One region of the Burkholderia sp. KL41 genome, then DNA from elsewhere that is predicted to be linked to it. Evidence: riboswitches for the same ligand, from Rfam matches in the RefSeq annotation. Region 1 holds a riboswitch; the other holds the start of a gene.
The links. Region 1 has a riboswitch for manganese ahead of PQB87_RS05395 (TMEM165/GDT1 family protein). Riboswitches for the same ligand answer to the same signal wherever they lie in the genome.
Positions count from the first base shown of each region.

Region 1 (6,498 bases):
TGCAACTCACGGATGCCGAAGTCCATGCGGTGATCCGCAACGGCTTCGAGGCATCGTTCATCGATCCGGCGCAGCGCGACGCACTGTACGCGCGCCTCGACGCGTACTGGCAGGCCGCCTGACGGCCCGCATCGAGGAACCCCAGACAGATGAAACACGGCAACGGCATCCGCTTCGCAACCACCGGCCCGGCATCGCGCCGGAACGGTCGCGTGCGTGCCCGCGCGGCGAGCGCGCCATTCGTCGTCGCCCGCCCGTGCTTGCCGTCGCGGTTTGCCGCTGCGGTCGCCGCCGCACCGGTCGCGAACGCAGCGGCTGCGAGGCCCGCCGGCAACCACTCGCCGGCGGCTTCGGCCGCCACGTTCGCCCGCGCAATCGCCTCCGGTCGCGCCGCACGCAGCGTGCCGCTACCGCTCGCGAAGCGCCGTCCCGCCGCCCTCCGGCGTCGATCGCTTTCTTCTGTTCGCCTTACCTTGATGCAGGACCATTCGTCATGACGCAAACCGCTTTCCGTTCCCAGCTGCTGACTTTCAACGGCGACCCGGCGCAATCGAGCCAGGCCGCGAACTACGAGACCGACGGCCTCCTGATCGTCGACGACGGCAAAGTCGTCGCGGCCGGCCCGTACGCGCAGCTCGCCGCGACGCTCGCGCGCGACGCGATCGTCCATGACCTGCGCGACAAGCTGATCGTGCCCGGCTTCATCGACACGCACATCCACTATCCGCAGACGGACATGATCGCGTCGCCGGCACCGGGACTGCTGCCGTGGCTGGACAAGTACACGTTCCCGACCGAGCGCCAGTTCGGCGATCCCGAGCATGCGCGCGAGGTGGCCGACTTCTTCGTCGACGAACTGCTCGCCTGCGGCACGACGAGCGCGCTCGTCTACTGCACGGTGCACAAGCAGTCGGCCGATGCGCTGTTCGCGGCGAGCGACGCGCGCGACCTGCGGATGATCGCGGGCAAGGTGCTGATGGATCGCAACTGCCCCGAATTCCTGCGCGATACCGCGCAATCCGGTTACGACGACAGTGCCGAGCTGATCGGCCGCTGGCACGGCAAGGGCCGCCAGATGTACGCGCTCACGCCGCGTTTCGCGCCGACGTCGACCGAAGCGCAGCTCGAGGCGTGCGGCGAACTCGCGCGCCGCCATCCGGACGTGTTCGTACAGAGCCACGTCGCGGAGAACGTCGACGAGGTGAAATGGGTGGCCGAGCTGTTCCCCGGCCATCGCAGCTATCTCGACATCTACGACCGCTACGGGCTGCTGCGCCCGCGCGCGGTGTACGGCCACTGCATCCACCTCGACGACGAGGACCGCCGCCGGATGGCCGAGACGCGCACCGTCGTCGCGCACTGCCCGACGTCGAACTTCTTCCTCGGCAGCGGGCTGTTCGATTTCGACAAGGCCGGTGAATACGACGTGCCCGTCACGCTCGCGACCGACGTCGGCGGCGGCACGTCGTTCTCGATGCTGCAGACGATGAACGAAGCGCACAAGGTCGCGCGGCTGTCGGGCCACCACCTGACCGCGACCCGGATGTTCTGGCTCGCGACGGCCGGCGCCGCGCAGGCGCTCGACCTCGCCGACACGGTCGGCACGCTCAAGCCGCGCACGGAGGCCGACTTCGTCGTGCTCGATCCGCGGGCCACGCCGCTGCTCGCGCGCCGCACGAAGCGCGCGGATTCGCTCGAGGAACTGCTGTTCGCGTTCGCGCTGCTCGGCGACGACCGCGCGGTGTACCGCACCTATGCGGCCGGCAAACTCGTCCACGAGCGCGGGGCGGCGCGCCGCCCCGCCGCGTAACGGCGTTCCGGGGGGTGTCCCGGCAGGCGCGGGCGTTCGCCGCCGCGTCTGCCTGCCCGTCTGCCCGTCTGCCGTACAGCCGGAGCTTGCCGAGCACCAGGCGCCGCGCCGCTCGACCGCTTTCCCGCGCGCGACACGCCGTGCTAGAATTCGCCGCTCATTGGGGAGTAGCCGCTCCGCTCGATGTCCCGCGCCCCCGGCGCGCATCGTGACGGAGGCGTCCGTCAACAGACTTGGCCTTGCGGCCATGGCGGGCGCAGCCACCTAGGCCTGGCGAGACCGATGGTTCACAGTGCGCCGCATCAGGGCCCGGCGCGCCGTGGATCGTCGCTCGCACGCACAACACCGGCCCGTGGAACCCCATACGTGTCCCAAGCCTTCCTGATCTCCACCGGCGCCGTCGCCCTCGCTGAAATCGGCGACAAGACCCAATTGCTTTCCCTCGTCCTGGCCGCGCGCTATCGCAAGCCGGTGCCGATCATTCTCGGCGTGCTCGTCGCGACGCTCGTGAACCACGGTTTCGCCGGCGCGCTCGGCGAATGGCTCGGCGCGCTGGTCACGCCGTCGATCATGCGCTGGGCGCTCGCGTTCTCGTTCATCGCGATGGGGTTGTGGATCCTCGTGCCGGACAAGCTCGACGCCGACGAGGCCAATGCCAACCGTTCGCGGCTCGGCGTGTTCGGCGCGACCCTCGTCGCGTTCTTCCTCGCGGAAATGGGCGACAAGACGCAGATCGCGACCGTCGCGCTGGCCGCGCGCTTCCAGGACTACATCGGTGTCGTGGCCGGCACGACGTTCGGGATGATGCTCGCGAACGTGCCCGCGATCCTGCTCGGCGACCGCTTCGCGCACCGCCTCCCGACGAAGCTGGTGCACGGCATCGCGGCCGTGCTGTTCGTCGTGCTCGGCGCGCTGGCGCTGCTGGGCGTCGGGGTCTGACGGGGAAGAAAACGGCAGGCGCGGCCGGACGGCCGCGCCGAGGCTGATGCCGCGTTACTTGGCGGCGGCGCCCGAAGCGGGCGCAGCCGGCACCGCGCGCTCGTTGGCGGCCGGTGCCGCCGGGCCGCCGCGCTTGTCGACCGGCAGCCGGACCGAGCGAACCGCGCCGTTCGACAGCGGGAAATCGGCGAGCGCGCTGCGCGCGAGGAACGGCATCGCGTACAGCAGCGTGCCGTTGTCGCCGGTCGTGCGCGCGGACACGTTGTAAACCTCCTTGCCCGTCGCGCGCTCGGTGATGCGGATGCCGAGCGTGTAGTCGAACACCTGGTACGTCTGCGCGACATAACCGGCCGGCATCGGCCCCCAGGGCCCCCACGGGCCCCACGGCCCGCGCCGCCAGTACGGCCCCGGCCCGACGAACCACGGATCGTAATAGACGGGCTGCGGCACCGTCACGAGATCGCTGCCGACCGCATAGGTCAGCCCGACGAGATACCGCGCCTGCGCCTGCGGCACCTGCCGGAACGCATACGTGGACAGCTCGTTCGCGACGATCGGCTCGTAAGTCGACTGCTCGATGCTGTTCTTCTGCGCATCGGTGCGGGTGAACGCATAGGTGCGTGTCGCGTCGCTGCCGCTCCAGTCGGAGAAGGCCGTGACCTGGGTCGTCACGTAGCTGGTGCAGCCGGTCAGCAGCGCCACGCACAGCACCGCCGCCCAGCCCGCACCGCGTTGAATCCATTCGCGTTTCATGTTGATCCTCTTCGATCCGTCACCCGTTCGTCGCACCGCGCGAACCGTAACGGGATGCCGATAATACGCGGACTCCCGGAACCGGTAAAAAGTTCGCCCGGCACGCAGCCGCAAGCCTTTGTACAATGGCCCGGTTCGCCCGGCCCGTGCCACGGGCCCGTCCCCCACACCACCGATCTCGACGACCATGTCCGACAACGCTTCCTCCACCGTGATCCGCCGCGCCGACTACACGCCGCCGGCCTTTCTCATCGATACCGTTGCGCTCGAATTCGATCTCGCGCCGGCCCGTACGATCGTCAGGAATACGATGCGCGTGCGCCGCAACCCGGACGCCGCGCCCGCGCCGCACCTGGAGCTGATGGGCGAAGCGCTCGAATTCGTCGGCGCACGGCTGGACGGCGCGCCGCATGGCGCCGTGCGCGCGCACGAGCACGGGCTGACCGTCGAGAACGTCCCCGATGCATTCGAGCTGACGCTCGAAAGCGCATGCGCTCCCGACCAGAATACGACGCTGTCGGGTCTCTATGTATCGAGCGGCAACTTCTTCACGCAGTGCGAAGCCGAGGGCTTTCGCCGCATCACCTACTTCCTCGATCGCCCGGACGTCATGGCGTCGTACACGGTGACGCTGCGCGCCGACAAGGCCGCCTACCCGGTGCTGCTGTCGAACGGCAACCTCGTCGATTCCGGCGACCTGCCCGATGGCCGCCACTTCGCGAAGTGGGAAGACCCGTTCCGCAAGCCGAGCTACCTGTTCGCACTGGTCGCCGGCAAGCTCGTCGCGATCGAGGAGAAGATCACGACCGGCTCGGGCAAGGAAAAGCTGCTGCAGGTGTGGGTCGAGCCGGCCGATCTCGACAAGACGCGTCACGCGATGGATTCGCTGATCCATTCGATCCGCTGGGACGAGAAGCGCTTCGGCCTCGAGCTCGATCTCGACCGCTTCATGATCGTCGCGGTCGGCGACTTCAACATGGGCGCGATGGAAAACAAGGGGCTCAACATCTTCAACACGAAGTACGTGCTGGCGAACCCCGAGACCGCGACCGACACCGACTTCGCGAACATCGAGTCGGTGGTCGGCCACGAGTACTTCCACAACTGGACCGGCAACCGCGTGACCTGCCGCGACTGGTTCCAGCTGAGCCTGAAGGAAGGGCTGACGGTGTTCCGCGACCAGGAATTCTCGGCCGACATGGCCGCGGGCGACGCCGTCGAATCGGCGGCCCGCGCGGTCAAGCGCATCGAGGACGTGCGGGTGCTGCGCCAGTTGCAGTTCGCCGAGGATGCCGGCCCGATGGCGCACCCGGTGCGCCCGGAGAGCTACGTCGAGATCAACAACTTCTACACGATGACCGTCTACGAGAAAGGCTCGGAAGTCGTGCGGATGTACCAGACGCTGTTCGGCCGCGACGGCTTCCGCAAGGGGATGGACCTGTATTTCAAGCGCCACGACGGGCACGCCGTGACCTGCGACGACTTCCGCCACGCGATGGCCGACGCGAACGGGCGTGACCTCGCGCAGTTCGAGCGCTGGTACAGCCAGGCCGGCACACCGCGCGTGTCGGTGCGCACCGCGTACGACGCGGCCGCGCGCCGCTATACCGTCACGCTCGCGCAGGGGGGCTACGGCGACGCGTCGCCGGCCGCGCGCGAAACGCAGCAAGGCCCGCTGCTGATCCCGTTCGCGATCGGCCTGATCGGCCGCGACGGCCGCGACCTGCCGCTGCGCCTCGACGGCGAAGCCGCCGCGGCCGGCACGACGCGCGTGCTCGACTTCACCGACACCGAACAGACCTTCACGTTCGTCGACGTGCCGGAACAACCGCTGCCGTCGCTGCTGCGCAACTTCTCGTCGCCGGTGATCGTCGAGTACGACTACAGCGACGACGACCTCGCGTTCCTGCTCGCGCACGACAGCGATCCGTTCAACCGCTGGGAAGCCGGCCAGCGCCTCGCGACGCGCGCGCTGCTGACGCTCGCCTCGCGTGCCGCCGCGAACGAGCCGCTCACGCTCGGCGAGAACTTCGTTGCCGCCTTCCGCCGCGTGCTGACCGACGCGACGCTGTCGCCCGCGTTCCGCGAACTCGCGCTGACGCTGCCGTCGGAAACCTACCTCGCCGACCAGATGGCGGAAGCCGATCCGGCCGCCGTGCATCGCGCGCGCCAGTTCGTGCGCCGCCAGCTCGCCACCGCACTGCGCGCCGACTGGCTCGCCGCGTACGAGCAGCACCAGACGCCCGGCGCCTACGAACCGACGCCCGAGGCCTCCGGCCGCCGCGCGCTGAAGAATCTCGCGCTCGCGTATCTCGCCGAACTCGAGGATCCGGTCGATGCCGTGCGCCTCGCGACCGCGCAATACGACGCGGCGAACAACATGACCGATCGCGCGGCCGCACTCGGCGCGCTGCTGTCCGCCGCGGCCGCCGGCGCGAACGAACCGGCCGAGCACGCGCTCGACGATTTCTACCGCCGCTTCGAGAAGGAAGCGCTCGTGATCGACAAATGGTTCGCGATGCAGGCCGCGCAACGCGGTACGCCCGCGCAGCCGACGCTCGCGAAGGTTCGCAAGCTGCTCGCGCACCCCGCGTTCAACCTGAAGAATCCGAATCGCGCACGTTCGCTGATCTTCAGCTTCTGCGCGGCCAACCCCGCGCAATTCCACGCGGCGGACGGCTCGGGTTACGCATTCTGGGCCGAACAGGTGCTCGCGCTCGACGCGATCAACCCGCAGGTCGCGGCGCGCCTCGCCCGCTCGCTCGAACTGTGGCGCCGCTTCACGCCCGCGTTGCGCGACCGGATGCGCGAAGCGCTCGAGCAGGTCGCCGCCGGCGCGAAATCGCGCGACGTGCGCGAGATCGTCGAGAAGGCGCTCGCGTAACGCAATCCTCCGCATCGCTCACACGCGAAACAGCCGGTGCCGCCAGTGGCGGCGCCGGCTTTTTATTGCGTGAATACTGCCGGCCCCGGACGCAGTCGCGGGGTCTGACCGC
Region 1 is NZ_CM174446.1:1,128,184-1,134,681, reverse strand. Features, by position in the region: gene PQB87_RS05410 (adenosine deaminase) at 1-122, shown strand, start outside; gene PQB87_RS05405 (hypothetical protein) at 150-497, shown strand; gene guaD (guanine deaminase) at 494-1,810, shown strand; yybP-ykoY riboswitch at 1,961-2,098, shown strand; gene PQB87_RS05395 (TMEM165/GDT1 family protein) at 2,177-2,749, shown strand; gene PQB87_RS05390 (DUF4136 domain-containing protein) at 2,804-3,502, opposite strand; gene pepN (aminopeptidase N) at 3,690-6,386, shown strand.

Region 2 (6,498 bases), on a different replicon from region 1:
TGCTCGCCAGGGGGCAGGCGGCGTTCGACCGCGCGATGGCGAAGGTCGGCCCCTGGTCCATCGCCGCGCTGCTGGCCACGCTGGTGCTGCTGTTCGCGTTCCAGGGCGAGGCGATCCTGAAGCAGCCGCTGGTGATCGCGCTGCTCGCGGTGCCGATCCTGATCCAGGTGTTCTTCAACGCAGCGCTCGCCTATGGGCTCAATCGCGCCGTCGGCGAGAAACACAGCATCGCGTGCCCGTCGGCGCTGATCGGCGCGTCCAACTTTTTCGAGCTGGCCGTGGCGGCAGCCATCAGCCTGTTCGGCTTCCACTCGGGCGCGGCGCTCGCGACCGTCGTCGGCGTGCTCATCGAGGTGCCGGTCATGCTGCTCGTCGTGCGCGTCGTCAACCGTTCGAAGGGCTGGTACGAGCGCGCGTGAAATCAATCAGGATTCCGGAAATGACCGACATCACGATCTATCACAACCCCGATTGCGGCACGTCGCGCAACACGCTGGCGATGATACGCAACAGCGGCGTCGAACCACGTGTCGTGCTGTACCTCGACACGCCGCCCGGGGAAGATGAATTGCGCGCGCTGATCGCGGCGATGGGCATCCCCGTTCGCGACGTGCTGCGTCGCAAGGGCACACCGTATGACGCGCTCGATCTCGACAATCCGAAATGGAGCGACGACGATCTGATCGGCTTCATGGTCGCGCATCCGCTCCTGATCAATCGCCCGATCGTCGTCACCCCGCTCGGCACGCGGCTGTGCCGCCCGTCCGAACAGGTGCTCGATATCCTGCCCGATCCGCAGAACGGGCCGTTTGCAAAGGAAGACGGCGAAATCGTGATCGATGCGGAGGGCAAGCGTGTCTGACCGCCTGAACGATCTGCCGCAACTCGACGCCGCGCTCTTTCGCGTGCCGGATGCGAGCCTGCTGCAACCCGCGCGCCCGTCGACGCATCCGCCACGCATCGTGCTGCTCTACGGTTCGTTGCGCGCGCGTTCGTTCAGCCGGCTGCTGGTCGAGGAGGCGGCGCGGCTGCTGACGGCCATGGGCGCCGATGTCAGGATCTTCAATCCGGCCGGATTGCCGTTGCCCGACGATGCACCCGAGCATCACCCGAAGGTGGCGGAGTTGCGCGAGCTCGTGCAATGGTCGGAGGGCATGGTGTGGTGCTCCCCCGAGCGGCACGGCGCGATGACCGGCGTGATGAAAGCGCAGATCGACTGGATTCCGCTGTCGGTCGGCGCGGTACGGCCGACGCAGGGAAAGACGCTGGCGGTCATGCAGGTCAGCGGCGGATCGCAATCGTTCAACGCGGTCAACCAGATGCGGGTGCTCGGGCGCTGGATGCGCATGCTGACCATTCCGAACCAGTCGTCCGTCGCGAAGGCGTTCATGGAGTTCGGCGACGACGACAGGATGAAGCCGTCCGCGTATTTCGACCGGGTCGTCGACGTCATGGAGGAACTGGTCAAGTTCACGCTGCTCACGCGCGACGTCGGCGCGTACCTGACGGACCGGTACAGCGAGCGCAAGGAAAGCGCAGAACAACTGTCGCAGCGTGTGAACCAGGCACGCATCTGACCCGCTCGCGGGCACGCGGCGCGGCGGTGCATCGTTCGCACCGGAGCAGCGTGCCCGTGCCGGGTGAGCCCGGTTACCGGGCCAGCGTCAGGAACAGATAGGCTGCGTAACCCGCGCCGTTCGCCAGCAACGCCCAGATCGCGAGCCCGCGCGTGCGCGCATTGACGCGCAGCCATGCGGCCGCCGCGAGCGTGACGATCACGCCGGTCAGCACTTCGAGGCGCGGCTCCCATGGCGTCAGCATGATGCCGATCGCCGGCAGCAGCGTGCCCTGGAACACCATCGCGCCGGTGATGTTGCCGAACGCGAGCGTGTCCTTTCCGCGGCGGATCCACAGCACGCTGTTGACCTTCTCGGGCAACTCCGTCGCGATCGGCACGATGATCAGCGACAGCAGCAATGCCGAGACGCCGAGCACGTGCGACACGCCTTCCACGCCGTGAATGAAACCCTTCGCCCCGCCGACCAGCAGCGCGACGCCGATGAGCAGCTGCAGCGCGATGGTCGCCAGGTTGGTCGGCAAGCCCAGGCGCGACAGGAACATCTTGTGCGGCGCCTCGGTGCCATGCCCGGCATCGACGAGCTGGTTCGACGCACGGAACGTCATCACGACATACATCACGTAGATCCCGACCAGCATCGCGGCGAGCAGCGCGCGCACGGCGCTGTTGTGATGCGGGACGAACATCGCGGCGGTGGCCAGCGAGAACGCGGCGAGGAAGTAGTTCAGGTCGCGCACGAAACCCGTCCGTTCGGGCGCGATCGTGCCGCGCGGCCCGCGCGAGCGGATCACCGCGAGCGTCATCAGGAACGTGGTGAGCGTGGCGAGCATCAGCGGCGCGCCGAGAATCGCGCCGACACCGATCTCCTCGTTCACGGCCGGGTTTGCCGTGCCGCCGGCGAGCGCGAGCAGCGGCACCATCGTTTCGGGCAGCGCGGTGCCGACGGCGGCGAACAGTGAACCGGTGACGCCTTCGGAAATCTTCAGGCGTTCGCCGAGATGTTCGAGCGCATTGGTGAAGACCTCGGCGGCGACGAGGATGACGATCAGCATGACCGCCAGTTCGACGAACATGAACGTCATGCGGCACCTCCGCAGGCATGCGTGCGGATAGCGGCGAAACGCGGGGAGAGGGCGGCGGGGAACATGGGGACTCCGTGGTCGGACGTTGACGAACCATGGCACATCCGCCGACGTCCGACCAGGAACGACGCGATGTGCCGATGGTCTCGCCAGGCCGATCAGGCTGAACGCGCCACGGCCGCAGGCCGAGTGTGTTGACGCGTTCGCTTTCCGGAGACGGAAAGCAGGCTACTCCCCAAAGACGAAGGGCAGTCTAGCCGAGCGGGTTGCTTTCGACAAGCATTCATCCTGAAAAAATATACCCCTCTCCCCTATACGGGAACCCTTCCGGATATATACTCCCCCTCCCTATTCAGGAGCCCGTCGTCGATGAGCCATACCGTTCGTGAAAAACAGAAGCTGCTGAACCGCGTGCGCCGGATCAAGGGCCAGGTCGAGGCCATCGAGCGCGCGCTCGGGGAGGAGCGCGGCTGCAACGAGGTCCTGCAATTGATCACGAGTTGTCGCGGCGCGATGAACGGGCTGCTCGCCGTCGTGCTGGAAGACCACATTCGCGAGCATCTGGTCGATGCGCACGAACCTGACGCACACGAAGGCAGCGCGACCGAGCAGCTGATCGACGTGGTGCACAGCTATTTCAAGTAATCGAGGCAGGACATGAACGCTTTCCGGGATGACGCGTTCGGCGCGGGGCACGACCATATCTTTCTCGGTGCGGCGCACGAGCAGAACGAACGCAGGACGTGGATGGTCATCGGCCTGTGCTCGGCAATGATGGTGGCCGAGATCGTCGGCGGCACGCTGTTCGGGTCGCTTGCGCTCGTCGCCGACGGGTTGCACATGTCGACGCACGCGGGCGCGATGCTGATCGCCGCGCTGGCCTATACCTATGCGCGCAAGCATGCCGACGATCCGCGCTTCGTGTTCGGCACCGGCAAGCTGGGCGACCTGGCCGGGTTCACGAGCGCGATCGTGCTCGCGATGATCGCGATCCTGATCGGCTACGAGGCGGTTGCGCGTCTGCTGGCGCCCGTTCCCATTCACTTCGGCGAAGCGATTCCGATTGCCGTGCTGGGGCTCGCGGTGAACCTCGCCAGCGTGTGGCTGCTGAGCGGCGGCCATCACCACGGGCATGGCCATGGGCACGGTCATCATCATGGGCACGACCACGACCATGATCACGACGATGATCATCATGAGCATCACGATCACGGTTCGCACACGGCGGCCCATCGCGACCACAACATCCGGTCGGCCTACGTTCACGTGATCGCCGACGCGGCCGTGTCGGTGCTGGCCATCGTCGGCCTGCTGCTCGCACGTGCATTCGGCTGGGTCTGGATGGACCCCGTTGCGGGCATTGTCGGCGCGCTCGTGATCGCGAACTGGTCGTATGGGCTGATGCGCGATACCGGCGGCATCCTGCTCGACGTCAACGTCGATCGCAGGCTGGCTGCGCGCATACGTGATGCGATCGAGGCGCTGGGCGACACGGTCAACGATCTTCACGTGTGGCGTGTCGGGCCGGGCCACATGAGTGCGATCGTGTCGGTCGAAACCGTCGAGACGGTGCGCGACGCGCGTTTCTACCATGCGCTGATCGAGGGTTTCGACGGCGTGTCCCACGTGACCGTCGAAGTGATGACGCCTGCGAAGGCGGCCTGACCGTGGCCGTGAAATCACCGTGCATCGAGCTGTGCGCGTTCGACGGCCGGACGGGCTTTTGTGTCGGCTGCCTGCGCACGCGCGACGAGGCGCGCGACTGGAAGAAGCTGACCGACCATCGCCGGCACCAGATACTGAACGACCGCAATCGCCGCCAGGCGAAAATCCGGCGCGAACCGGGGGAGTGAAGGGGCGTCGTCGTCGTGCTTCGCCTGGTGTTGCGCCGGCCGTCACGCCGATGCGACACGCGCGGGAAACGCCTTACCCTTCGACGCCGCGCGGAAAATGAAGCGCAAACGTCGTGCGCCCGTCACGGCTTGCGACCTCGACCTTGCCGCGATGCAGCTCCATGATCGATTTCACGATCGCGAGCCCGAGGCCCGCGTTGCGCGCCGCGCCGTGCCGCGACGAATCGATGCGGTAGAAGCGCTCGAAGATCCGTTCGACCTGTTCGGGCGGAATCGCGGCGCCGCGATTGGTGACTTCGACGACCGCATACCCGCCTTGCGTGGACACCGCCAGCTCGATCGTCGACCCGGCTTGCGCATGTTCGAGCGCGTTCGACGCGAGATTGCTGACGGCGCGCCGGAACAGCGTCGCATCGGCGACGACGGTCGCTTCGCCTTGCACGTCGATGCGCACGCCGGCTTCATCGGCAAGCGCCTGGAAATACGACGCGAGCCGGCGCAGTTCGCCGCCCGCGTCAAGTTCGGTGGTCTTCAGGTGCTGACGCGCATTGTCGGTGCGCGCGAGAAACAGCATGTTCTCGATCATCCGCTGCAGCCGTTCGCATTCCTCGATATTCGAATCGATCAGCGCTTCGTATTCCTCGGTCGTGCGCGCGCGCGACAGCGTGACCTGCGACGAACTGATCACGTTGGCGAGCGGCGTGCGCATGTCGTGCGCAAGATCGGACGAGAACTGGGAGAGCCGCACGAACGCGCGTTCGAGGCGGTCGAGCATCCGGTTGACCGACGTCGCGAGTTCACGCAGCTCGACCGGGCCGCCATGCGCGTCGAGCCGCGCGTTCAGGTTGTGGGCCTCGATGCGTGACGTCTGCCGGCCGAGGCTCTCGACCGGGCGCAGGCCGCGCGACGCGACCGCGTAACCGAGCGCGCCGACCAGCAGCGCGCCCGCGGCCGCCGCGAGCCAGATGTCGACGCGATAGCTTTCGAGCAACGACTGGCGATCGGTCGCCGTGCGTGCAAGCGCAACCTGGATCGCATCGCCGGACGGCAGCGTGGCGCGCGCATACACGCAGCGCGACGTGCCGATCCCGGGCGGCGCGCACGTGAACGGGGTGCCGGTTGCGCCGGCCGGATGGGGCGCGGCGATCACCGACGCCAGCGTGTGGCCGGCTTCGTCGGAATGCTCGACGAGCGCGCGGTTCCGCGCGTCGTAGATGCCGAGATAGACGCCCGGATGCGACAGCAGCACTTCATGAAACACGGCCGGATCGGCGCGCAGCGCGGCAGCCGAGCCGCTCGCGTGCGCAAGCTGCAGGAACTGGTTGAGCTTGCCGGAGATCTCGATGTCGTCGCGCCGCGTCAGCTCGGCGGACAGCGAGCGATACAGGTACGCGCCGGTCAGCGCGAACACGAGCGCGGCGACGACGGCGAACGCCAGCGTCAGGCGCCGCAGCAGCGAATACGAGGCCGGGCTGCTGCGCGTCACGAACGATCCTCGAGCACGTAGCCCATCCCGCGGATCGTGTGGATCAGCTTCTTCTCATGGGCGTTGTCGATCTTCGCGCGCAGGCGCTTGATCGCGGCATCGACGACGTTCGTGTCGCTGTCGAAATTCATGTCCCAGATCTGCGACGTGATGAAGGTGCGCGTCAGCACTTCGCCTTCGCGTTCGGCGAGCAACTGCAGCAGCGCGAATTCCTGCGCGGTCAGGTCGATGCGGGTGTCGGCGCGCCGCACGCGGCGGCGGATCAGGTCGACTTCGAGATCGGCGACATGCAGGATGTCGCGCACGTTGCGCGGCGCGCGTCGCAGCAGCGAGCGGATGCGCGCGAGAAACTCGGCATACGCGAACGGCTTGAGCAGGTAGTCGTCGGCACCCAGCTCGAGCCCGGCGACCTTGTCCTCGATCGCCTCGCGCGCCGTGAGCAGCAGCACCGGCGTCTGCTTCTGCGCGCGCAGGCGCCGGAGTACCTCGAAGCCATCC
Region 2 is NZ_CM174447.1:3,231,734-3,238,231, reverse strand. Features, by position in the region: gene arsB (ACR3 family arsenite efflux transporter) at 1-419, shown strand, start outside; gene arsC (arsenate reductase (glutaredoxin)) at 440-862, shown strand; gene arsH (arsenical resistance protein ArsH) at 840-1,577, shown strand; gene PQB87_RS31900 (sodium:calcium antiporter) at 1,651-2,661, opposite strand; yybP-ykoY riboswitch at 2,736-2,910, opposite strand; gene PQB87_RS31895 (metal/formaldehyde-sensitive transcriptional repressor) at 3,031-3,306, shown strand; gene dmeF (CDF family Co(II)/Ni(II) efflux transporter DmeF) at 3,319-4,326, shown strand; gene PQB87_RS31885 (DUF1289 domain-containing protein) at 4,329-4,514, shown strand; gene PQB87_RS31880 (heavy metal sensor histidine kinase) at 4,588-6,000, opposite strand; gene PQB87_RS31875 (heavy metal response regulator transcription factor) at 5,997-6,498, opposite strand, start outside.
Region 2: another riboswitch for manganese. It lies ahead of PQB87_RS31900 (sodium:calcium antiporter); the one in region 1 lies ahead of PQB87_RS05395 (TMEM165/GDT1 family protein).